3 regions of the Marinomonas sp. 63XJN7_9_ISO-PGPR-S23-217 genome follow, and region 3 is predicted to be linked to each of the others. Evidence: predicted binding sites of a transcription regulator. Region 3 holds the regulator's gene; each other region holds the start of a gene.

Region 1 (8,085 bases), 1.3 Mb from region 3:
TCCAATTTAAAAGGGAAACCATGTTGCTGTAGATCTTCCACGACTTCTTTGACATCTTGCCAAACAAAGTGCGGCAGCATGAATTTATCGTGTAGGCTGGTGCCCCAGCGTACTAACGGTTTTTTGTAGGGTTCCTTCCAAAAGCGTGCTACCAAGCAACGTAACAACAGCATTTGTACTAATGACATGTGCGGATGGGGTGGCATTTCAAAACCACGAAACTCCAGTAAGCCTTGGCGACCACTGGCAGTGCCTGCCGCATAAAGTTTGTCGATACAGAATTCAGAACGGTGAGTGTTGCCTGTGATATCTACCAGCAGGTTGCGCATTAAGCGGTCCACCAACCAAGGTTCTTCTACAAACCCTTCTGGCATATTCTGGAAAGCTATTTCCATTTCATACAGGGCTTCGTCACGGCCTTCATCTGGGCGTGGTGCTTGGCTGGTTGGGCCAATGAACATTCCAGAGAAAAGGTAAGACAAACCAGGGTGATGTTGCCAGAAGGTCACTAAACTCTGCAGTAATTCCGGACGACGTAGTAGGGGGCTATCGGCAGGAGTGCGACCACCAAGGGTAACGTGGTTCCCTCCGCCTGTGCCAGTGTGCCGCCCATCCAGCATGAACTTCTCTGCGCCAAGTCGAGAAAGGTAGGCTTGGTGGTAGAGTGTTTCCGTATTGTGAACCAATTCTTCCCAGCTGGCGGCAGGATGGATGTTCACTTCAATGACGCCTGGGTCAGGGGTGATCAAGAATTTTTGTAAACGCGGATCTTTAGGTGGTTCATAGCCTTCGATAACAACCGGTAAATCCAGTGTTTTGGCGACCGCTTCAATGTGCTCAAGTACCTCGACAAAATATTCTAGATGAGTCATAGGAGGCATAAATACATGCAAGCGACCATTGCGCGGTTCAAGACACAGTGTGGTACGAATCACATTTTTCAGTGTTTTTTCCACGGCAGACGGTTTTGCCATAGACACTGTTTGCACTGGCTTTTTAGCGAAATGTTGTTTGGCAACACTGTCTAATACGGGGTTCTCTTTTTTGTTTGCCAACGGTTGGCGAGGGTCAAATGGATCCCGTTCTGGAATGCGATCTTCTTCTGCCTGAGCCGGTAAAGCATTCAGGGGTAGTCGGTAGCCCATTGGGCTATCACCCGGAATGAGGGTGATCACATCACTGCGCATTGGCCAGCGTGAGCTGTTCCAGCGGTTATTATAGGCATCGAATTCGAGTGGCAGAATATAACCTGTTACGGTACTTAACCCTCGGCTTAGCAGTTTTGCCAGACGGCGGCGTTCTAAATCGTCTTTTAAGTCCGCTTTGGTAGGGTCGGCATCCGCAGGAAGGGATTGTTCCATCCACAAATAGTAGAGTGTGTCTTCATAGGTGCTTTGTAGGTACTGTTTGTCCAACGCGAGCTTGTCGCACAGTAATTCGCCGAATGCCTGCGCATCGGCGATAGTGTGCTGGTAATCTTTATCGACTCTGGCAAGGTATTTTGGGTCGCCCCATAGTGGCTCACCGTCAGTGCGCCAAAAACACCCAAGGGCCCACCGTGGCACCTCTTCTCCTGGATACCACTTGCCTTGTCCATAATGTAGCAAGCCATTTGCCCCGAACTCTTGCTTCATTCTAAGCAAGAGGTCTTTTGCTAACTTAAGTTTTTCGGCACCTAGCGCACCAGTGTTCCATTGTTCTGAGTCCATATCATCAATGGAGACGAAGGTTGGCTCGCCTCCCATGGTGAGACGAACATCGCCATTTTCCAATTCCTTATCGACCGCATAGCCAAGGGCTTTTATGGTCTCCCATTCCCCTTCTGCATAGGGTTTAGTGACCCGTGGGTCTTCGTGAATGCGTGTGACAATATTGCTGTAGCTGAATTCGCACTCACATTCATCGATAAACCCAGTAATGGGGGCCGCAGAAGCGGGTTCAGGGGTACAAGCTAAGGGAATATGCCCTTCGCCAGCGAATAAGCCCGATGTAGGGTCCAGTCCTACCCAGCCAGCACCGGGTAAATAGACTTCACACCAAGCATGTAAGTCGGTGAAATCTTCTTCAGGCCCGGATGGGCCATCGAGTGCTTTGATATCGGCGGTGAGCTGTACCAGGTAGCCCGAGGCGAAACGAGCGGCGAGTCCAAGACTGCGTAGAATTTGCACAAGCAACCAAGATGTGTCGCGGCATGAGCCTTTTTTTAAGGTGAGTGTTTCTTCACAGGTTTGTACACCCGGTTCGAGACGAATGCCGTAGCCGATCTCTCCCGCTAGGCGACTGTTTATGGACACCAGAAAGTCGTTAATCGGGGTATTTTTTCGGTCTACCGTAGAGAGCCATTTGTCCAATAGGGGGCAAGACTCGGTGACTTGTAAATAGGGCTCTAGTTCGCGTTTTAATGCCTTATCGTAGGCAAAAGGGTACTCTTCTGCATAACTTTCCACAAAAAAATCGAACGGGTTGATAACCGTCATATCGGCTATTACTTCAACCATAAATTCCAGTTTGTTGGTCTTTTCTGGGAAGACAAGTCGCGTTTGAAAGTTGCCAAAAGGGTCTTGCTGTATGTTTATAAAATGCTTTTCAGGGAGTACTTTTAACGAATAATCATGAATTTTTGTTCGTGAATGCGCCGCAGGGCGCAAGCGTAATACATGAGGTGACACATTGATAAATCGGTCAAATTCGTAGGTCGTTTTGTGTTGTATCGCGACTCGAATAGTCATGCAGCGTCTCCTTGCCGAAAATGAAACCAGTTCTCGGTAATCTGGTGGTTTATTTCGATAAGATCTAACTGAAAGTCATTAAGATAGTCATGAAACTTTTCATTCAAATCTTCTGAGCGTTCTATTGGATATTCGTAGCCGTAAAGTTTATCTACCTTAGCAGTAATGATGCCGGAGCGAGGTAATTTAGAGGCCGCCTCACGAATCTGCTCCAGGCAGTATGACAGTGTTCGTGGGAAAAACGGGTCTCGCAGTAAAAAGGTCACGGCTTTGGCTCCATTGATAGAGGTTCGCACTGTGCGGCGATAATCCAAATACGCACTTTGCGATTTTAGCACTTTGGCCCATACCACTTGGCCCAGTCGCACGCTTTCTTCGGCTTCGGATTGCAACATTAAAGACACCGCAGCATCAATGATACGCGTATTCATGTCGGCACGCTCTAAATAACGTCCCATGATAAGAAATTGCCAGCCGGAATCTCGAGTCATCGTCCCCGCAAGTAGGCCGATGATTTTTTGACAGCCTTCAATAATGGTGTTGAGAAAGTCGTGACGGCCAGAACGGTTGATGCCCTGCTTGATATTTTGGCGCGCATACATATCCAGCTCGTTGATCAGTTCCCACATTTCCTCTGGTACCACATCACGGGTGGTACGAATATTTTCTCGAACCATTTTCAGCGATGAGAGCATAGAGCTTGCATTGGTATCGTCTGCTAATAAGAATTTTACGACATTACGTTCGTCTTTTACCTTGTAGCGTTGTTCAAATTGTTCGGTGCCACTGTTGATTTCGATGAGGTTATACCATGAAATTTTGATGTCTCTTGGTAAGTCAAAAAGGAGTTCATCGTATACTCTAACTAAGCGGGCGGTGTTTTCGGCACGTTCTAAGTAACGACCAGCCCAAAATAAACGTTCTGCGACTCTGGATAACATAATTAGCGCCCCTTTGTTTCGACGATCCAAGTATCTTTACTACCACCACCTTGTGACGAATTGACGACCAAAGAGCCTTTTTTCATAGCGACTCGTGTCAGTCCACCTGTGGTCACATAGGTGTCTTTGCTCTGCAAAATAAAGGGACGTAAATCCAGATGGCGTGGCTCTAAGCTGCCTTTGGCAACTAATGTTGGCGAGGTGGACAGTTTCAGTGTTGGTTGAGCAATGTAGTTGCGAGGATTCGCTTCTATCAGTTCTGCAAATAGAGCTTGGTCTTTCTTCGTAGAATGTGGCCCCACTAGCATCCCATAGCCACCAGACTCGTTGGCAGGTTTGACAACTAAACTGTCCAAGTTTGCTAACACATAGGCCCGTTGCTCAGGGTCTTCGCACAAGAATGTCTCGACATTTTTAAGAATAGGCTCCTCTTTTAGGTAGTAGCGGATGATGTCTGGTACATAGGCATAGACAACTTTGTCATCTGCTACCCCTGCTCCTGGTGCATTTGCTAAAGCGACATTGCCTTTTCTCCAAGCTCGCATCAAACCTGGAACACCTAATACGGAGTCTGGGTGGAAGGCTTCAGGGTCTAGGAATAAATCATCAATACGACGGTAAATAACATCGACTAACGCTGGTCCATTAATGGTTTTCATATAGACACAGTCATCTTGATTATCAACGTATAAATCGCTACCTTCTACTAATTCTACTCCCATCTGTTGAGCCAAAAAGGCATGTTCGAAATAGGCTGAATTGTAAATACCTGGCGTCATGACGACAATTTCTGGATCTTCTATGTCTCTAGGCGATAAGGCTGCTAAGGTATCGAACAATTGGGAAGTGTAAGAATCAATTGGCAGGATGCTGTCGTTTTCAAACAGTTCAGGAAGCACACGTTTGGTAATCGCGCGGTTTTCGATCATGTAGGAGACGCCAGAAGGGACGCGTAAATTGTCTTCGAGAACGTAGAACTCGCCATCTTCATCACGCACCAAATCGGTGCCACAAATGTGAGCCCATACCCCATAAGCAGGGGATACACCGATACATTCGGGGCGAAAATTTTTGGATTCTTTGATGATGTGCTCTGGGATAATGCCGTCTTTAATAACCTGTTGATCATGATAAAGGTCATCAATGAACAAGTTAAGGGCTTTGAGTCGTTGCTTTAGGCCTGCTTCTGCAACGCGCCAGTCTTTGGCGTCTATGGTTCTTGGTACGATATCGAAGGGCCAAGCTCGGTCAATGTTGCCTTCTTCGGTGTAAACGGTAAAGCTGATGCCCATTTCTTGTATGGTGGCTTCGGCCATGAGCTTTCTTTTTTCAAGCTCTTCTGCTGATAAACTATCTAGATAGCCAAGTAATTGCTTGGCGGGGGGTCTGGGCTTGCCTTTACTATCAATTAATTCGTCAAAAAAGCCATTTGACTGATACTGGCTACTCAAATTATCCATCTAAACCTCGTTCTTTTGTTAATCTGGGGAAAAACTGATTCAAGCGAATGCGATCCTATGCACTTTGTGGTGTCACCCCCATGCGTAATTGTTATTGTTATTAGGCAAACAGAGTAGAATTATTGCCCTTATTAGTGACATTAGTCGTTAATCGATACAAAAGAAATACAGCAAAGATCACGCCATGAACAATCTTATTTAACAATAAATAAGTAATTTATTGTTATCGCTTCATGAATTATGACGAAGCGCAACTAATTAACCTGTAAATTGTTTATCATTCCTATAAGCGATTTTATTAATGACTGTAAGGATTGGTTTGTGAACAAAATCAAAGACGTGGTGGTTGCTGGTGCGGGTATTGGCGGTTTGAGTGTTGCCTTGGGGCTTGCTCAGCAAGGGGTGGACGTAACGGTATTTGAACAGGCTAATGTATTGGGCGAAGTGGGAGCAGGCTTGCAAATGAGTCCAAATGCGATGAAGGTGCTGCGCCAATTGGGTTTAGAAGACGCCCTTCGTCCTTACGCCTTTGAGCCGAAACAAGCCACTATGCGTCATTTCAAATCGGGGGAATATTATTTAAAAGCCCCTTTAGGTCAGGCTGCCATTGATCGCTATGGCGCCCCTTACTGGCATTTACATCGTGCCGATTTACACCGTGTTTTGGTGGAAGCCTGTCAGAAAGCTGGGGTGACAATACGGTTAGGCGCTACGGTTGCCGGATACCAAAAGTCAGATCAGAATAGCTCGGTTGTGTTGTGTCTTCTAGATGGCAGTGAATATGAGACAGATTTAATCATTGGAGCTGATGGTATTCGTTCGGTGATTCGCGAACAAATGCTGGGTAAGAAAGCGCCTGACTTTATGGGGCAAGTGGCTTGGCGTGGGGTAGTGCCTGTCGCGAGTCTTAAGGCGGTTAACATTCAACCAGATGCTTGTGTCTGGGTGGGGCCTGGACGCCATTTAGTGACTTATTATGTACGCGGTGGAGAATGGGTGAATTTCGTCGCGGTAGAGGAGCGTGGTGGTTGGCAATCAGAATCGTGGCGGGAAGAGGGGGATATTAACGAACTACGTTCTGCTTTTGCGGGGTGGCACCCTGAAGTGACTGAACTTTTGGCAACCGCTGATAGCACATTTTTGTGGGCACTTAATGGACGTAGTAGCTTACGGACTTGGTATCAGGGGCGGGTGGTGTTACTTGGCGATGCGTGTCATCCAATGTTGCCGTTTATGGCGCAAGGCGCGGCCATGGCCATTGAAGATGCGTATGTGTTGGTTGCCTCGCTGATGAGTAAGCCGTTACCCGATGCCCTTGCTTCCTATGAAATCCTTCGTAAACCAAGAACTGTTCGTATTCAAAATATGTCTAAAGACAATACGGGCTTGTATCATATGCACGGTGGTCTATTTGGACAAATGAAGCTAAATGCCGTTAAAGTGGCGTCGCAATTTGCTCCGAGTGTGATTCAAGCTAAGTTAGATCCAGTATACGGTTATGATGTGGTAAAGGCAGTTGCTGCTTGGAGCTGATTTAAGCATAAGATTCGCCTAATTGTTGAACCTAGCACTGTGATTCTCTATTTTTATTTTACTCTATCTTTTTTATTTGAACTCTAATTAATTTTAATCTGTTTTCACCTTTGATGATTATCTGCTAGCTTATTTAGGTAAAAAATCAGCCCTGCTCTCTAAAGCTTGTATAGGTTAAAAAGCTCAGTAATCTGCTGGGGTTTTTTTGTGAGTTTTTAATTCCTTTTTTGTATAAGTGGTGATTTTATTTGTTTGTTTTGTTATAAATAGAGAATTCATCTCGTTAATTATTCATCTTAGCCATATCATGGCGTGTTAGGTGTTGTTAACGATTTTCCTTCCCTAGATTATCCATCGCAGGGACTCATTTCTATTTGGACATGATCGATCACATGACTTCTAAATCTCCATTAGCACTTTTACCTTTAGTGCTGTTTCTTGTTTTGTTTGTTGGTAGTGGGCTTTGGTATCAAACTCAAGGTGTGGACTTTGCTTTCTACCAAATATCCGCCCCGGTTGCGATTTTGCCTGCCATTGTCTTGGCAATTATCTTAGCCAAGGGGTCACTGAATAAGCGTATTGACACTTTTATTCGTGGGGTAGGTGACAACACCATCATTACCATGGTGTTGATCTATCTGTTGGCGGGGGCTTTTGCCAGTGTTGCCAAAGCGGTTGGCGGCGTTGATGCGACGGTTAACTTTGGTTTAAGCGTCGTTCCGCCTGCATTTGTATTGCCAGGCTTATTCATCATTACCGCGTTTGTGGCAACTTCTATGGGAACTTCGATGGGAACCATTGCGGCTATTGGCCCGATTGCCATTGGTGTGGCGAATGCGACGGATTTATCCTTACTGCTAACCGTTGGTACGGTAATTGGCGGTGCCATGTTTGGTGATAATTTATCGATTATTTCCGATACCACTATTGCCGCCACTCGGACACAAGGGTGTGATATGCGCGATAAGTTCCGAATGAACTTTAAAATCGCTTTGCCAGCAGCCTTAGTCACTTTGGTGTTGTTGTATTTTCAAAGTGGAGTGGCGCATATTGGTCAAGTAAAGGATTATGAGTTGATCAAGGTGTTGCCTTATGTGGTTGTTTTAACCTTGGCGGTGCTGGGGGTCAATGTCATGTTGGTGCTGTTTAGTGGCATTGTATTAGCTGGGGTAATTGGCTTAACAATGTTACCGGATTTCACGGTCGCGACTTGGTCCAAAGAGATTTACAGTGGCTATACTGGGATGCAGGAGATCCTTATTCTCTCTTTGTTGATCGGTGGCATGGGTGCACTTATGAAAGCGCAAGGTGGTTTGGATTGGCTGGTGAGCATAATTGAGAAGATTGCTCGTGTGTTTGGCGCTAAGCCTGGATCAACTCGAGCAGGAGAATTTAGTATTAGTGCGTCGGTTGCGTTGACGA
Region 2 (8,085 bases), 100 kb from region 3:
GGTCATCGTCGTCGTCATTGGCGTGCTAATCTCCTTCTACCAACCTAAAAAAGGCCACCGAAAATAGGGTGACGAATCATGCGAGATTCCATTGAAATTATGGCTTATAGTGGTACCGCCCAGCCTCACGAGCACCATCATACTCAAATTGTCTTGCCACTTGAGGGCGCTCTTTATCTTGAAGTAGAGAAAACGCAGCGTTTGGTGACAGCAGGGCAAGCGTGTTTGATTTCTAATCAGCATGCTCACCATCATTTTGCGGAACAAAGGAATCGCTGCTTGGTAATCAATAACCTAGCCTGTTGGAACAAAACCCTGGAGATCGACCAGCCCTTTATCCAATTATCCGAACAGGCTATCGCCTATTTACCTTTTTTATACAAATTGTCCGAAACAGGATCCAACCCACTGGCATTAGAAAAAGCTTTAAGCCTCATCGAATATTTATTACCCATTCCTAAGGAACACATCCAACAAAGTGATCAACGTGTTCTCAAAGCAAAATACCAACTAGACAGGCATTTTGACCAACCCTATTTAATTCAAGAACTTGCCGACGCTGTTCACCTTAGTCAAAGCCAGCTCACCATATTATTTAAACGCTATATTGGCATGACACCAAAACAATACCTGCTGACTCAACGTCTTAACAAAGCCAAGCAGCTATTAATTGAGTCTAATAAAAGTCTCGATGACATCGCCCATCTAACGGGTATGCAAGACGCCAGTGCTTTGGTCAAACTTTTCAGTAAGCATTTAGGGAAGACGCCTGGACAGTACCGAGCTCAGTCACACTAATTTCGAGTCATTCAAATCGCGTCTTTTTAACAAGAGATAGGCGGATTTTTACCAACGACCATTTGTCATGGCCTAGCTACACTCCTCCTTTTACTCCCTATGCAACAATAAAATGAGGAAAAGGCATCATGGCATTGACCAGCACGAGAGGTACCATCATTGGCAGCATCGCTATTCTGCTATGGAGCAGTTTGGCGTTATTTACCACACAAGCAAGCGCAGTCCCGCCATTACTCCTGTTAGCCTTAACCTTTAGTGTCGCCAGCGTGCTGTTTTTCATTGTCTATTTGATAAAGGGTCAACTCGTTTCTTCTTGGCAGCAAACACCCACTCGTGCCAAATTGATGGGAGGAATCTGCTTTTTCTTATATCACTTCTGCTATTTTTATGCGTTTCAGCATGCCCCTCCAATAGAAGCGGGCCTGATTGCCTACCTTTGGCCTTTACTTATTGTCTTAATGGCAGGAATGAGCAGCACAAACAAACTTCTTTGGACCCATCTATTGGGTGCGATTGTCGCTTTTATCGCCACAGGCATGATGCTTCATTCTCGCGCCACGGGTTCCAGCCATGAGATACAAGCCACCTCCCTTGGCTATGGGGCGGCGTTTGCCTGCGCGTTTATTTGGTCAGGTTATTCTGTCGCCAATCGCCGTTTTAGCAAGGTGCCTTCCAGTGCTGTGCTTTGGTATTGCTTGATGACGACCCTCCTTGCAGGCATCGCTCACTTACTATTGGAACCTTTACACTGGCATTTTTCTACGAACACTTGGGTGGCCGTTATCGGCTTAGGACTCGGCCCCGTTGGTATTGCCTTTTTCTGTTGGGATGTGGGGGTTAAGCGCGGCAATCTATCACTATTGGGGGTATTGTCTTATACCGCTCCGGCACTGTCGACGGCATGGCTTGGCCTGTTTGGTCACCAAACACCAACAGACACTCAAGTGGTTGCTTGTGTGATGATCACGGCTAGTGCTCTTTTTGCAAGCCTAATGCCCACAAAACGCAAAACATCACTCGTACAAAAGCCATAACAAAAACCCCCATCTCCAAATGGGAAATGGGGGTCGTAGCGGAAAGGCTAAGGCTAATTCGCCGTTTTTAAGCCACTTGAGATAACGTTCGAGGAATACGTTGTAAGCAGGCTTCCATTTCTGCCATACCATTAGGCTGGTCTACCTTAATCCCTAAATCCCGCATGGTGCTGCCCAAGGCATGCAAGGTTCGAAATAAGTTATGCTCACGGCACTGCTCACCCATCTGACCAATACGTACAATCGGCTTACCAAAAGAACCAGCAATTTCCACACGATACACATCAGAAATATGACGACATATTTGCCCTGCGGTTAAGCCTTCAGGTAACTGAATCCCCACCACCGAATTCAAACGAGACGATTCAGGAATAAACAAATTCAACCCCAAACCTTCTATACCCGCTTGCAATGCTTTAGAACATCGTAAATGTCTTGCAAAACGTTGCTCTAAAGATTCATCACATACTAGTTTCAGCGCTTCATGCAGAGCCATGATACCCGACACAGGAGCGGTATAATGGTAGCCATCATTGTGCCAAAAGTTTTCCGCAAGCTGCGCATCAAAACACCATTGCACAACCGGCTTTTTGCGATTTTTGACGGTTTTCCATGACTCATCAGAAAAGACTAACAAAGAGACCCCAGGAATAGACGACAAGCCTTTTTGACCACCAGTAATCACCACGTCCACTTGCCACTCATCCATTTTTAACGGCATGGTACTCAACGTACAAACCGCATCAACAACCACTAAACAGCCATAGGACTTAGCGATCTTAGCAATGTCTTCTAAAGCATGATTGAAAACCGTATTGGACGTTTCCCCCTGAACTAGAGTCAATACTTTCGGCCGTACTGTCTCAATGGCTTTACGCACACGTTCAGGATCTGCTGCTTCCAATACCGGAACATGCAACTCGTGAACATCCGCACCAATGCGTGTTGCCATCTCAGCCATACGATGGCTAAAAAAGCCATTGTTAATGCACAGAATCGGTTCCCCTGGCTCCATTAAGTTAGACACAGCCATTTCCATCGCCGCCGATGCTGGCCCCGCCACGCCCAGTACCCATTTAGATTCCGTCTGAAATACGTAACGTGCCATGCTTTTTACTTGATTGATGACTTGCGCCATGACACTGCCCAGATGGTTGATTACCACCGAGTTCGCTCGAGCAACACGTTCAGGAATTGGAACAGGGCCTGCGCCCATCATTAAAAGGGGTTCAGTAGGAAGGATTTCATCTAGCGATTTCACCTGGGGACGAGAAATCCCCTTGGGCGATGAAGCAGTCATGGTAAGTAGCCTTATGGTTCGTTAAAGAATAGGAGACAACCTCACAAAAATAGGAAGAATTTTGTGAGAATATGTCTCAGTAATCGAAAATAAGAAGACGCGATCGAATCACAGTTTTTTGACATTTATCAGGATAAAATATCGTGTAATGCATATTTTCAAAATAATATTCCAAAATAGTAGCGTATTCTTCTGTAAAATAAGAGTCATGAAACTCAAAAGAGTACGATCTACCACCACGAATCTGTTTTGCATTACATATGACGTGTGTTGAATTCGCAAAGCAGTGTTTTTTACTCTGCTAGCACTCCTCGAAGTGTGCCATAATGCCCAAAATTCCCTTATACAGGATCCAATATGATTACTTGTGGTATCGAGATCAAAGGCAACGAAGCCATTCTTTGCTTACTTTCTAAGCAAGACGGTCTTTTTCAGATCGCCGACTGTCGCCAAGTGCGTCACACATTGAACCACCCAAATGACTGTGAAAGCGTTCGTAAATTTCAACTGATACTGAAAAAGCTGTTTGAAGATTACAAAGTAACCCGTGCAGTAATTAAAGAGCGTCCAACAAAAGGGAAATTTGCTGGTGGTGCCATCGGATTTAAAATTGAAGCCGCCATTCAACTAATCAATACCGTTCAGGTGGATTTGTTTAGTGGTGCAACGGTGAAAGAAGTGCTAAAAAACCATCCAATGCCAATTCCATTCAAGGCAACGGGTTTACGTGCCTTTCAAGAAGGCGCATTCACAGTAGGCTATATCGCACTTTGTGAAGAATAAGCTAGCTCACTCACCATTGCATTTCGCTCTAGTCAAAAAATACGGTTAATCACTAAGAAAGAAAAGTCTGTCTTTTCTTTCTTCTAACTACTTGCTATTTCTACTCTAAACCGACCATCGGTACATTTTACGCAAAATTCAAAATCGCACCAAAACAGAACAATCTTATAAAATACCTTACTTTGTTGCGCACCTTTTTGGTGAATAATGATCGAGACATCAATTAAATCCCCGTCAAAAGCCAATCAAAGAAACAAAAGTAACAGCCGTTTATTTTCCCAAAAACATGGTGAAGCCATGGAAGTATACATGCTGCATTCACACAAGAAAGTAGGAAAGCAATGTCCTCCTTCAGCCGTTGTCAGATAGGGGTTAACAGCACTCCATCTATGTGAATAAAGGGAAAAAATATGTGTTTTAGAAAGGTTGTCATTAATTTGTTCATAAAAGCCGCTAGGCTAAAAAACGAATAGAAACAGTCATTAGGGAAGGTAGAACACTTTCAAATACTGGCATTGGATTTGCTATAACCAATAAACCTTTACCATTTTTTGAACGCCGTTCCTTAATTTGGTAACAAGCAACAAGGAGACTTAACTTTCCCAGTTGTTGCATGACGAAGGAGGATATAGATCGACGGTTCGATGGAAGATACATTCTATCCAACCAAGATCTTAAAAAATATGACACAACTACTCGTATTCACAGACTTAGATGGCACCTTATTGGACCATCATACATACAGTTTTCACCCCGCTCTTTCTACATTTCAAGCGCTTCAAACTTTCACCATCCCGTGTATTTTAAACACTAGCAAAACTTTTGCTGAACTTAACGACTTACGCCAATCACTACGCCATAAAGATCCGTTTATCGTTGAAAATGGTGCAGCGGTCTATATTCCGAAAGAACTAGGCCTTATAAACAATGGGGACCAGGATAAACACGGCTTAGAAGACCATGGTCATTATTGGCTGAAAGCATTTGGCCCACATAGACAAACCCTGATAGACATCACCACCCCTTTAAGCAGCCGCTTTCAATTTAAACGCTTTAGCGATATGACATGGCAGGATGTGGCTGAGCTAACAGGCTTAACGGAACAAAGTGCCAAGCTGGCGATGCAGCGCGAGTTTACAGAGCCTATGGTCTGGAAAGATTCTGCTAATGCCTTAAACCTTTTTAGAGACGCGCTAAAAGACACTGACATCCAAGTGCAAAAGGGTGGACGCTTTACTCACCTTATGGGCAAATCCTGCGATAAAGCTCGTGCTATGTTATGGCTTAGTGAACAGTATGCTGTTTTCTACCAAAACACCGTGACCAGCATGGCCCTTGGGGACGGGGAAAACGATATTGGCATGTTAAGTAAAGCGGATATTCCCGTTGTAGTGCGTTCACCTGTTCATGCACCACCTGAAATTCCAGGACGCTACGATGCTTGGTTAACGGATGCCTATGGACCAGAAGGATGGGCACAAGCCGTCAACAAAGCCCTCGCTTCACGAGGGATTGTATAACAAGAAAAATACGCGTTCTTTAAGCGATCCGTGCCACGCAATCGGCAACATGATTTAACACTCAAGGAGATACAATAATGGGCGATTTTTACCAGAACGGCATTATCACCACACTTCACAACTTAGCCAACCGTCCGCTTGAAGACATGGAGAGAGAACTGTGCGAATTTGCTAAAACTCGTCCAATGTCGCTTATTCTTCCCTGCCTATATTCCGAATTGGCGACAGACGCCATGCCAAACATTATCGAACACCTCAAACAAGTTCCGTATCTTGATGAAATCGTTATCGGTTTAGACAGAGCAACAGAAGCGGAGTATCGCCACGCTTTAGAGTTTTTCAGTGTTCTGCCACAAAAGCACAAAGTCCTCTGGAACGATGGCCCTCGCCTTCGTGCCATCGATAGCGTGTTAAAAGGTGAGCAGCTCTCACCTACTGACCCAGGAAAGGGACGCAACGTATGGTTCTGTATGGGATACAACTTGGCAGCGGGTAAGGCTGAATCCATCGCAATGCACGATTGTGATATTGTCACTTATGATCGCGAATTGCTCGCTCGTTTGATTTACCCTGTCGCAAACCCCAATTTCAACTATGAGTTCTGCAAAGGCTTTTATTCGCGCACAGCAAACGGCAAGATGAATGGCCGTGTCAGCCGCCTACTGGTTACACCTTTGCTTTATTCTCTCAAGAAAGTCTTTGGAAACTTAGAATACTTAGATTATTTAGACAGCTACCGTTACCCTCTTGCTGGAGAATTCTCATTTCGTCGAGATGTGATGACAGATTTGCGTATTCCAAGCGACTGGGGCTTAGAAATCGGCGTTTTAAGCGAGATGAAACGTAACTATTCAAACAACCGTTTATGTCAGGTAGACATTGCTGATGTTTATGATCATAAGCATCAAGACCTCTCAGCCGATAACGATGACGGCGGACTCTCGAAAATGTCCATTGATATTACGAAAGCCATTTTCCGAAAATTGGCAACCAATGGTACTATTTTTAATCAAGAAACCTTCCGTACCATTAAAGCAACCTACTATCGAGTGGCACTGGACTTTATTGAAACATACCGCAATGATGCAGAAATTAATGGTTTAAAATTAGATGTACACCAAGAGGAACAAGCCGTTGAACTGTTCGCCAGTAATGTCATGAAAGCAGGAAATATGTACCTTGATAACCCCATGGAAGCCCCTTTTATTCCAAGCTGGAACCGTGTTGTGAGTGCATTTCCCGGCGTGATGAAACAACTGGCACTTGCCGTCGAACAAGACATGCAGGAATTTGGCCCAAACAAATAATCCAGTGTCCATATTCTCTGGTTAAGTTGATAAGACAGATGAAGGTCATGACCTCATCTCCCCTATTTTCAGATATTTTTACAGGTAGACAGCTATGGAAAATACAGTGCCATCACAATTAGAGCAACGGCTTATCGGTCACCTTCAGGTTCTATACCCTAATCGTGACGCCACCGAACTTGCCCGTAACTGTCTGACTACCTTTAATTTAGATCCGAAAACAGAATCCCCTCGTCCCCACAGGAATTTATGGGATCAGTCTGACATTATGTTGATTACCTATGCGGACACCCTCAGATCTGAAGATGAAGCGCCATTAGAAACTTTGCAAAAGTTTGTCAAAACCAAACTAATCAACAGCATTTCAGCCATTCATCTATTGCCCTTTTTTCCTTATAGCTCGGACGATGGTTTTAGCGTCATGGATTACACAAGTGTTAATCCGGCATCAGGGCGCTGGCACCATATTTCGGAAATATCGAAAGACTTTAAGGTCATGGGCGATTTAGTCATCAATCACTGTTCTAGCCGTAGTATGTGGTTTGAAAACTATAAAGCGGGGATCGATCCAGGGGCAAAATATTTTTATGAAGCAGATCCTAACGCCGATCTAAGCGCCGTTGTTCGGCCACGTACTTCTCCCCTATTACGTGAGGTGCAGACCAAAAATGGCACCAAATACGTCTGGTGTACTTTTAGTCATGATCAGATAGATTTAAATTTCGAGAACCCAGACGTTTTATTAGAGTTTCTACGTATTATTCGTTTATATTTGGAAAAAGGGATTCGCTGGTTTCGTCTTGATGCCGTCGCCTTCCTTTGGAAAATCCCAGGCTCCCCCAGTATCAACTTGCCGCAAACCCATGAAATGATTCGCCTGTTACGTCTTGTTATCGAGCACTACGCGCCCGAATCCGTCATCATTACTGAAACCAATATTCCTAATCAGGAGAACCTAACCTACTTTGGTAATGCTAACGAAGCTCACCTTATTTACAATTTTTCACTACCACCGTTACTGATCAACAGCTTGGTCACAGGTAACTGTAAACATCTAAAGCAATGGTTAATGAGCATGCCTCCCGCTCAACAGGGCACCACCTATCTGAACTTTATTGCCTCCCATGATGGTATTGGCTTACGCCCAACAGAAGGTTTGCTAACCGATTGGGAGCTGGAAACCTTAATCAATACTATGAAACGCTTTGGAGGACGCATTAGCTCTCGAACTACGCCTGAAGGCGAAGCCAAGCCGTATGAAATAAACATCAGTTTGTGGAACGCCTTAGCTGGCTCGGTACAACAGGGCCCTGATCAATGGCAGTTTGCTCGATTCTATTGTG
Region 3 (8,085 bases):
ATGTTTTTTTGTTCAATGGCAAAGCTATGCGTGATCTTGCTGAATCTGATGATCAAGGGGTACTGTTGAGGGAAGTCGCTGAGTGGGCCCGCTTCAATGAGGTCTATTTAGTGGTTGGCTCTCACCCTAGTCTTGTGAATGAGGGGGGAGAGCTTGTCGCTAATCAGCGGGTGCGTCAGTCTTGTATGGTTTTCGATCCTAATGGTGAGTTGATACAGCGTTATGACAAGATTCATCTGTTTGATGTGTCTGTGGACGATAAAGCTGGTTCTTACCGTGAGTCCGATTATATCGAGCCTGGAGACTTGGAAGTCAAAATGTTTGAAGTTGATGGCTTTAAAGTGGGACTGACCATCTGTTATGACGTCCGCTTTCCTGAGCTTTTTAGGCATCTATCCAAAGAAGGAGCGGAACTTATACTCGTTCCTGCCGCTTTCACCTATGTGACAGGTAAAGCACATTGGAATACTCTGCTGGCGGCCAGAGCTATAGAAAATCAGTGTTTTGTGATGGGCGTGAATCAATGTGGTTGGCATACGCAAACGCGTCAAACCTATGGGCACAGTGTTTTATATTCTCCAAATGGCGAGATGTTGCATCAGTTGGAAGAAGAGCCTGGGTATTTTGTAGGTGAGATAGATAAAAGCAGCCTAAATTCATGTCGTACTAAAATGCCTTGTTTGGAACACCGACGCTTCATTAGCTAGGTTAGTATATTAATTTTATGGGTGATAACGGTTGAAAAGGCTCAAGAGATGGCTCTTGGGCCTTTGTTTTGTGTGAAGGGGTTGACTCATCAGTCAAGTTAATAAAAGGCGCTCGGAGAGAAACTAGTCTTTCAGCCCAAGTTTCTTTTCCTCAACCTCTCGAAGGTAACGGAATAGCTTTTTGCGATTGGTGGTGTTGCCATCCTCTGAGACTTCCTTTTGGGATTGGCGAATAAGCTGTCTTAAGAGCTGGATGTCTTCTAATCCTGGATGATCTTCTAGGTATTGTGAGAGAGCTTCTTTGCTATGCTCACCAATTAATTCGTCACGCTTTGCTTCCAACTGGTGGAATAATTTATTATAGGCCGCTGAGGTTGTGTCAAACATAGCGACTTGCTTGGCGATCGCTTCATGGTCTTCGGTACGCATTACCTTGCCTATGTATTGAAGGTGTCTTCTCATCGCTTCTCGTTGTTTGATGCGATCGGCTTCGGCTAGGGCGTCCCTAAGTGTGTCTGACATCACGACTTTTTTTTGCTGATTTTTACTTAGCGCTAACAGCTTTTTACCGACTTCTTGCAGGGCTTCCATTTCGCGTTTGATCTGCGTTTTACTCTTCGGGATGTCGTCTTCATTAAATTGATCAAAGTCAGTCATGGGAACCTATACTAAAAAAATGGTGGCGAGACCAAGGAAGGCTAAAAAGCCGACCACATCGGTCACGGTAGTCAAAATAACACTGGCCGCTAAGGCGGGGTCGATACCAAGTTTTTTTAAGAAAATTGGTAAAAGAGTTCCAGTCAGTGCAGCAATCAAAAGGTTGATGATTGTCGCCCCCGCAATGATATAGGCAATCTTGATGTTGTCAAACCAAACTGCTGTCAGTATGGCAATAATGGCTGACCAAAGGAGTCCGTTGAGTAGGCCGACAATCAGTTCTCTATTTAATAGCCATCGCATATTGGCTGAGCCAATCTGATCCAAAGCGATCCCACGTATGACCAAAGTGAGAACTTGAGAGCCAGCAATGCCTCCCATGCTGGCGACAATGGGCATTAAAACGGCCAGTGCGACCACTTGGTTGAGCGTGTTTTGAAAAAGACCAATGACATAAGAAGCAATAAAGGCGGTGATTAAGTTGATGCCTAGCCAAACGGCACGGCGGCGTGTGGTTTTCATGATTGGCGAGAAGGTGTCTTCGTCATCGTCCAAACCGGCCATACTGAGCATGGAGTGTTCGGCCTCATCTCGAATGACATCGACTACGTCATCAATGGTAATGCGTCCAAGTAGCTTTCCTGTACTGCGATCAATAACGGGGGCGGAAACCAAATCCATTTTTTCAAACACTTGAGCGACTTCGCTTACGGATGTGTTTGAGTGGATGGTGGTGTGGTCAGTTTCCATAATGTCACGTACGGTGGTTTTTGGATCACAGACAAGGAGTTTTGCTAAGGGGAGGATCCCTAATAGTCGATTTGAACGACTGACAACTAATAAGCTGTCTGTCATGTCAGGAATTTGTTTATATTGTCTAAGGTAACGAAATACTCTATCTAAGGTGACATTAGGTCGAATGGTAATAGTGTCCGTGTTCATTAAGCCACCGGCGGAGTCTTCCGAGTAGCTTAATAAGGCTTCAACTCTTAGTCTATCCTGAGGGGACATGGATAAGAGTACTTCGCTTACCACTTTGTCTGGGAGATGTTGCAGTAAATCGGCTAAATCATCGCTTTCAAAGTGTTCAGATACCGCGACCACTCGATGGGTGCTCATGTTTTCCAAAAACTGTAAGCGTATGTCTTCGTTAAGATACTGAAGAACTTCGCCTTGGTTTTTGTCTTCAATGAGTTCCCAAAGTTGCTTACGTTCTTTAGGAGGTGAGGATTCTAGAAGGCTAGCAACCTCTTGTGCGGGTAAGGCGCCATTTAGCAAATAGCGCGTCTGTAGTGTGGCGCCAGACTCTAAAGACTCTGTGACCGTTTGTAGGTGGGCGAGTGTATTTTTATCTGGCATTGTTGTCCTTATTCGTCTTCTCCAAAGCGATTATTGATTAATGCAATAATCGCTTTGATGGCATCCTCTTCATCTTCTCCATTTGTTTTTATGGTGATGTTGGTGCCTTTACCAGCAGCTAGCATCATCATTGCCATAATGCTTTTACCATCAACGTTGCGCCCGTCTTTCTCGATGGTAACATCACAAGAAAATCGAGAAGTGGTTTCGACCAGTTTTCCTGCGGCTCGTGCATGTAGGCCAAGTTTGTTGATGATGGTGACCGACTCTTCCAACATACCTTTTTCCTTATTATATTAAATCTAATTCAATAGTGATTCTAATTCATCAAGAAGGGCTTGGTTGGTCTCGGCCGCTCTTAATTTATCGAGTTTTTCGGTAGACTGCGCCAACTCAGCAATTTCTGACAGGGTTGATAAGTGGTTATCGCATTCGCTAGGAGGCACGATTAAAGCAAAAATTAAATCCACGTTTTGCTTATCCACGGAGTCAAAGTTAATGGCGGATTGCAATGACATCACAACCAGAGCTGTATGGTTAGCGCTTTCCAAACGGCAATGGGGGATGGCAATACCATTGCCTATGCCAGTACTACCAAGTTTTTCGCGTCCTAATAATGCATCATAAATTGCTTCGTTGTCGCAATGTAATCGATTTGACGCAACATCAGCAATGCTTTCTAGTACGCGTTTCTTGCTAATAATATCCTGTTTGGCGATAACGAGTTCAGCTTTCAATATAGATTTCAAAGGCATAAAGAAATGTATCCGTATTAGAAGAGTCGTTTACGTTCATTAGAAGGCGGAATATTCATCGCCTCGCGATATTTTGCCACCGTTCGTCTAGCAACCTGAATACCCTGTTCCGCTAAAATGCTGGCTAGTTTGTTGTCGCTAAGCGGTTTTTTGGCAGGCTCTTCGTTAACGAGCTTCTTAATCATAGCTCGAATAGCGGTCGAAGAACATTCCCCTCCAGAAGCGGTATTGACATGGCTGGAAAAAAAGTACTTCAGCTCAAAAATGCCTTTTGGGGTATGCATGTATTTTTGTGTGGTTACTCGGGAAATAGTGGACTCATGCATGCCTACTTCTTCTGCGACATCATGAAGTACCATGGGTTTCATCGCTTCTTCACCAAGCTCAAAGAAATCGATTTGTCGATTTACGATGCAGCTGGTGACTTTTAGTAAGGTTTCATTACGGCTTTGCAAGCTTTTCATGAACCATTTAGCTTCTTGTAAGGAGTTTTTGATATACGTGACGTCTTCTGATGTGGAAGCCGTTGATGCCATGGCCGAATAGGTTTCATTTATCTTAACCGGTGGAAGAGCGTCATTGTTCAGTTCAACTTGCCAGACGTTATTACGCTTTCTAACAGACACATCGGGGATAACATAATCCGTATCGTCTGCATCAATAATGGATCCTGGTCGTGGATTGAGTTGTTGTATTAGTTCAATCACTTCTTTGAGTGATTCTTCTTTCAATTTTGTTTTCCGGCTTAACTGTGCAAAATCGCGATTACCCAGCAGAGGTAAATAATTGTCTACTAAATTATAAGTACTTTTGTACAAAGGATGATCGCGGAAAAGTTCTAATTGAACTAACAGGCAATCACGCAGATCAATAGAACATACGCCGACCGGATCAAAGCGTTGTAAACGGTGTTGAACAGCAATGACTTCATCAAGCTCAAGGTCTTCAAGTTCAGTGCTCAATGATTCCCAAATGTCATTTGGGGTAATACTCAAGTATCCGTCGGACTGAACGCATTCAATGATGGCGTAAGCAATTTCAATATCCCGATCAGACATGTGCGTGAGATTAAGTTGCCAAATTAAATGGTCTTGAATGCTTTCTTCTGGCGCGCTACGACTTTCAAAATCCCCATCATTTTCATAGTTATTTGAGTGGCTGACAGACGCTGAATTTTGATAGGTATCATCCCAGTCACTATCAATGGATAACTCTTCTGGAATGCTGTCAGTCCATTCTGATTCGACTTTTGCTTCTTCGCTATTATTTGACTCAGCCTTTTTCTCGGCAGAGTGTGTGTTATCACTGTCGCGTTCTCTCAATGCGGATGAGGTATCACTTGAGGTATATTCCTCATCGTCAATTTCCAGTAGTGGATTAGACTCCAAAAATTCATGGATCTCCTGTTTTAGATCCAGTGTTGAAAGTTGCAGTAGACGAATGGCTTGCTGCAGCTGTGGTGTCATGGTCAGTTGTTGACCGAGCTTTAATTGCAAAGACTGCTTCATAGAGCAACTCTTTTATCGTTAAGTTGAAAGTAAGAAATATGGAACAAGTTATGCATGTTACTCCCTTTGAGTTGCAAAAATAAGAGGTTATAAGCGGAAGTCGTTACCTAAATAGACTTTTTTCACTTGTTCGTTGTTGATAACCGTGTCAGCATCCCCTGATGCGATGATATGACCATTACCAACAATGTAGGCTTTATCACAAATGTCGAGGGTTTCCCTGACGTTGTGGTCGGTAATTAACACCCCAATACCACTTTCTTGTAAGTGCCTGATAATGAGCTTTATATCACCCACTGAAATAGGATCCACACCAGCGAATGGTTCGTCAAGTAATATGAACTTGGGGTTCATCGCCAGTGCCCGCGCGATTTCAACTCGGCGCCGTTCACCACCAGACAATGCCATACCCAAGTTAGAGCGAATGTGAGTGACATGAAATTCTTTTAATAAACTTTCTAGTCGTTCTTTTCTTTGAGCTTTATTAAGTTCTTTTCGTGTTTCAAGAATGGCATAAATATTGTCTTCTACCGACATTTTTCTAAAAATAGAGGCTTCTTGGGGGAGGTAGCCTATGCCTTTTTGAGCTCGGGTGTGCATGGCATTCTTGGTGATGTCTTGACCATCGATAAAGATGCCGCCAGCATCGTTGGTGACCATGCCAACGATCATATAGAAACAGGTTGTTTTGCCCGCGCCATTAGGACCAAGCAAGCCAACCGCTTGACCTGACTCGACAGAAAGTGACACATCTTTAACCACTTGGCGTTTTTTATAACTTTTTGCGAGGTTTTTTGCTTCTAAAACAGCCATTTAGTTCTCTTTTTTCTGTGAGGATTCTTGTTGTTTTTCGGTTTGTGGTTGTAGAGTCATAGAGACTCGGCCTGATCCTTCTTTTTCGGCGCTGAAGGTGCCATTGTTAATGTAGTACACAATATGGTCAGCAGTGATTTTATCGTCCATTCTATTCAGGTAGCCGTCTCCAAAAATTTCTACTTTGGACTGAGCCGTCTTATAGACAACTTTATTGCCACGGCTAATCATCATATTACCTTGCCAATCGATTTGCTGGCTAAATTTGGCAGGATGGCCCGTTGCGATTAGCTCGGTAAATTTACGTGTTTTAGGATTGGTGATGACTTTCAGATACTGAGCTTGAATTTCAATCGTACCTTGTTTTACAAATACGTCGCCCGTGTAAACGGCTTCGCCTGTTTTTTGATCAAAGTGGGCTTGATTGGACTGTATATTTAGTGGTTTGCTTGTGTCGTCTGGTAGCGCTACTACCCATTGGCTTATGAATAAGCTGGTTAATAAAGTACAGACCTTAATGTGTTGCTTCATACTGTCCTCTTACAGATCCTGTCATTTTAACTTCTTCTGTGTTGATATAAGTGACAATGACATCGGCAGTTGTTTCGCCTTGTGTTGAGTGGATTTTTGCATTTCCTGTACTCGTAAGTGACTGTTGTTTATCTAAATAGCGAATATTGTCCGCTGTTAGTGTGATGTCTGGTGAGTCTACGTAATGTTTTATGGCAGATGCATCATCTGTTAGTAGGATATCACTACTGCCATCTTCAATTATCCCTTTTTTTCCTTGTGCTTCCCAGTTCCCCGTTTTTTCTACTCTTTTTACCTTTGGGTTTTCGAGAAGTGTCTTTGCGCCCTTGTTGTAATGTAGACCTTTATCAGCGGTCAAGGTTTCTATCAGTTTGCCATTTTGATCAAATTCTGTAGCGTGTATTTTTGTAATGAAATAATCGGGGGTGCTGCTCAGATTATCAGTCTGAAGCAAGTTTTTATTATCGGATGAACCCGCCCAGAAAAAAAGAGTAATGATAACAATGCTGCCAGCCCCTAGTAGTAGTTTTTTGTGGCTTGCTTTGATCATTAGACAGAATCCCCAGTGCTAACGAAGAAAATATAGACAGCGTACGAAACGAGTAAGGGAATGGCTATCCAGCGTGGGATGCTTTGGTTTTTGGTTTTGGCAAATCCGTAGATGAGCAAGGATAGGGCAACGGTTAATCCTAGAACCCAATAGAAATCCCGTCCCGAAGTGGTTTGATCAATTACGCCAGGTGCGATTAACGCAGGTAGTGGTAACACTGTCGCCAAGTTGAACATATTTGAGCCTAAGATGTTACCAATGGCAATGTCATGGTGGCCCTTACGCACACTGCTGATGGAGGCGGCTAGCTCTGGCAGACTGGTGCCCACGGCCACAATGGTCAAGCCAATTACCATGTCGCTGACACCGAGAGCAGAAGCAATGCCAATGGCTCCCCAAACAAGTAATTTCGAGCTGCCAATCAGAACCGCTAGGCTGACAAATGAAATGCATAGGGATTTACTGACAGGGCTGCCATCATCCTCAGGTAACTCGCTGGAAAGTTGTTCTTCTAGGTTTTTGCTGCCTTTGAGCATGATGATCATCATGATAATAAACATGAAAACCAATACGATACCGTCTGAAAAGCTTAATGTGCCATCATGAAGTAGCCAGCCTGTCACCAAGGTGATGGTTAAAACAAGGGGGACCTCCTTGCGCATCAAATCTTTAGTAACTGGTACAGCGGAAAACAACAGGGTAGCGCCGAAAACCAATGCGATATTGGCAATGTTGGAACCTAATACGTTACCAATGGCAATGCCAGGCGCATTATCAAATGACGCAATCGCCGACACAACCATTTCGGGCGCAGAGGTGCCTAACCCAACCAATATTACTCCAATAACAATGGGGCTCACTTCTAGTTTTTCGGCAACGAGCGCCGCATGTTCAATGAATTTATCAGAACTAATAACCAGCAAGACTAAGCCTGCAATTAGAGCAGCGGAAAACAGCAGCATAACCTTTTATTTACTCATGAATCAAAAAGATGTCCCATTTAATGAGGTTTACTGTGTAAATTCAAGACTTGATCTTTGAAACAATTTCGATTCCGTTTATTGTGCGATTCTATTTTCTAAGGGCGGGTGTTAGTATCAGCGACTATTATATTGGGAAAGGATAGGTGGGTCCGTGCTGGATAGGTATATAAAAGTACAGAATCTTCGCTTTTCAAGAGGGGAGAGGGTGATATATGAAGATGT

What was found. The regulator sigma-54, encoded in region 3, starts transcription at its own class of promoters, with help from an activator protein. The targets are predictions, from matches to a motif close to TGGCACNNNNNTTGCTNT.
Region 1: AC0VYI_RS20600 (circularly permuted type 2 ATP-grasp protein) is a predicted target of sigma-54. The motif match lies at 5,298-5,315, and genes of this name have one in related genera.
Region 2: AC0VYI_RS15160 (HAD-IIB family hydrolase) is a predicted target of sigma-54. The motif match lies at 4,426-4,443, and genes of this name have one in related genera.

The regions. Positions count from the first base shown of each region.
Region 1 is NZ_CM149678.1:4,394,376-4,402,460, reverse strand. Features, by position in the region: gene AC0VYI_RS20610 (transglutaminase family protein) at 1-2,729, opposite strand, end outside; gene AC0VYI_RS20605 (alpha-E domain-containing protein) at 2,726-3,670, opposite strand; gene AC0VYI_RS20600 (circularly permuted type 2 ATP-grasp protein) at 3,673-5,130, opposite strand; gene AC0VYI_RS20595 (FAD-dependent monooxygenase) at 5,452-6,663, shown strand; gene AC0VYI_RS20590 (Na+/H+ antiporter NhaC family protein) at 7,056-8,085, shown strand, end outside.
Region 2 is NZ_CM149678.1:3,239,127-3,247,211, forward strand. Features, by position in the region: gene AC0VYI_RS15135 (DMT family transporter) at 1-67, shown strand, start outside; gene AC0VYI_RS15140 (helix-turn-helix domain-containing protein) at 79-798, shown strand; gene yddG (aromatic amino acid exporter YddG) at 927-1,832, shown strand; gene AC0VYI_RS15150 (pyridoxal-phosphate-dependent aminotransferase family protein) at 1,900-3,132, opposite strand; gene AC0VYI_RS15155 (DUF3010 family protein) at 3,490-3,915, shown strand; gene AC0VYI_RS15160 (HAD-IIB family hydrolase) at 4,599-5,435, shown strand; gene AC0VYI_RS15165 (glycosyltransferase family protein) at 5,513-6,742, shown strand; gene AC0VYI_RS15170 (alpha-amylase family glycosyl hydrolase) at 6,837-8,085, shown strand, end outside.
Region 3 is NZ_CM149678.1:3,135,654-3,143,738, reverse strand. Features, by position in the region: gene AC0VYI_RS14720 (carbon-nitrogen hydrolase family protein) at 1-707, shown strand, start outside; gene yjgA (ribosome biogenesis factor YjgA) at 831-1,364, opposite strand; gene mgtE (magnesium transporter) at 1,371-2,723, opposite strand; gene AC0VYI_RS14705 (HPr family phosphocarrier protein) at 2,732-3,001, opposite strand; gene AC0VYI_RS14700 (PTS sugar transporter subunit IIA) at 3,026-3,478, opposite strand; gene AC0VYI_RS14695 (RNA polymerase factor sigma-54) at 3,496-4,986, opposite strand; gene lptB (LPS export ABC transporter ATP-binding protein) at 5,074-5,799, opposite strand; gene lptA (lipopolysaccharide transport periplasmic protein LptA) at 5,800-6,330, opposite strand; gene lptC (LPS export ABC transporter periplasmic protein LptC) at 6,314-6,880, opposite strand; gene AC0VYI_RS14675 (calcium/sodium antiporter) at 6,880-7,842, opposite strand; gene AC0VYI_RS14670 (ABC transporter ATP-binding protein) at 8,069-8,085, shown strand, end outside.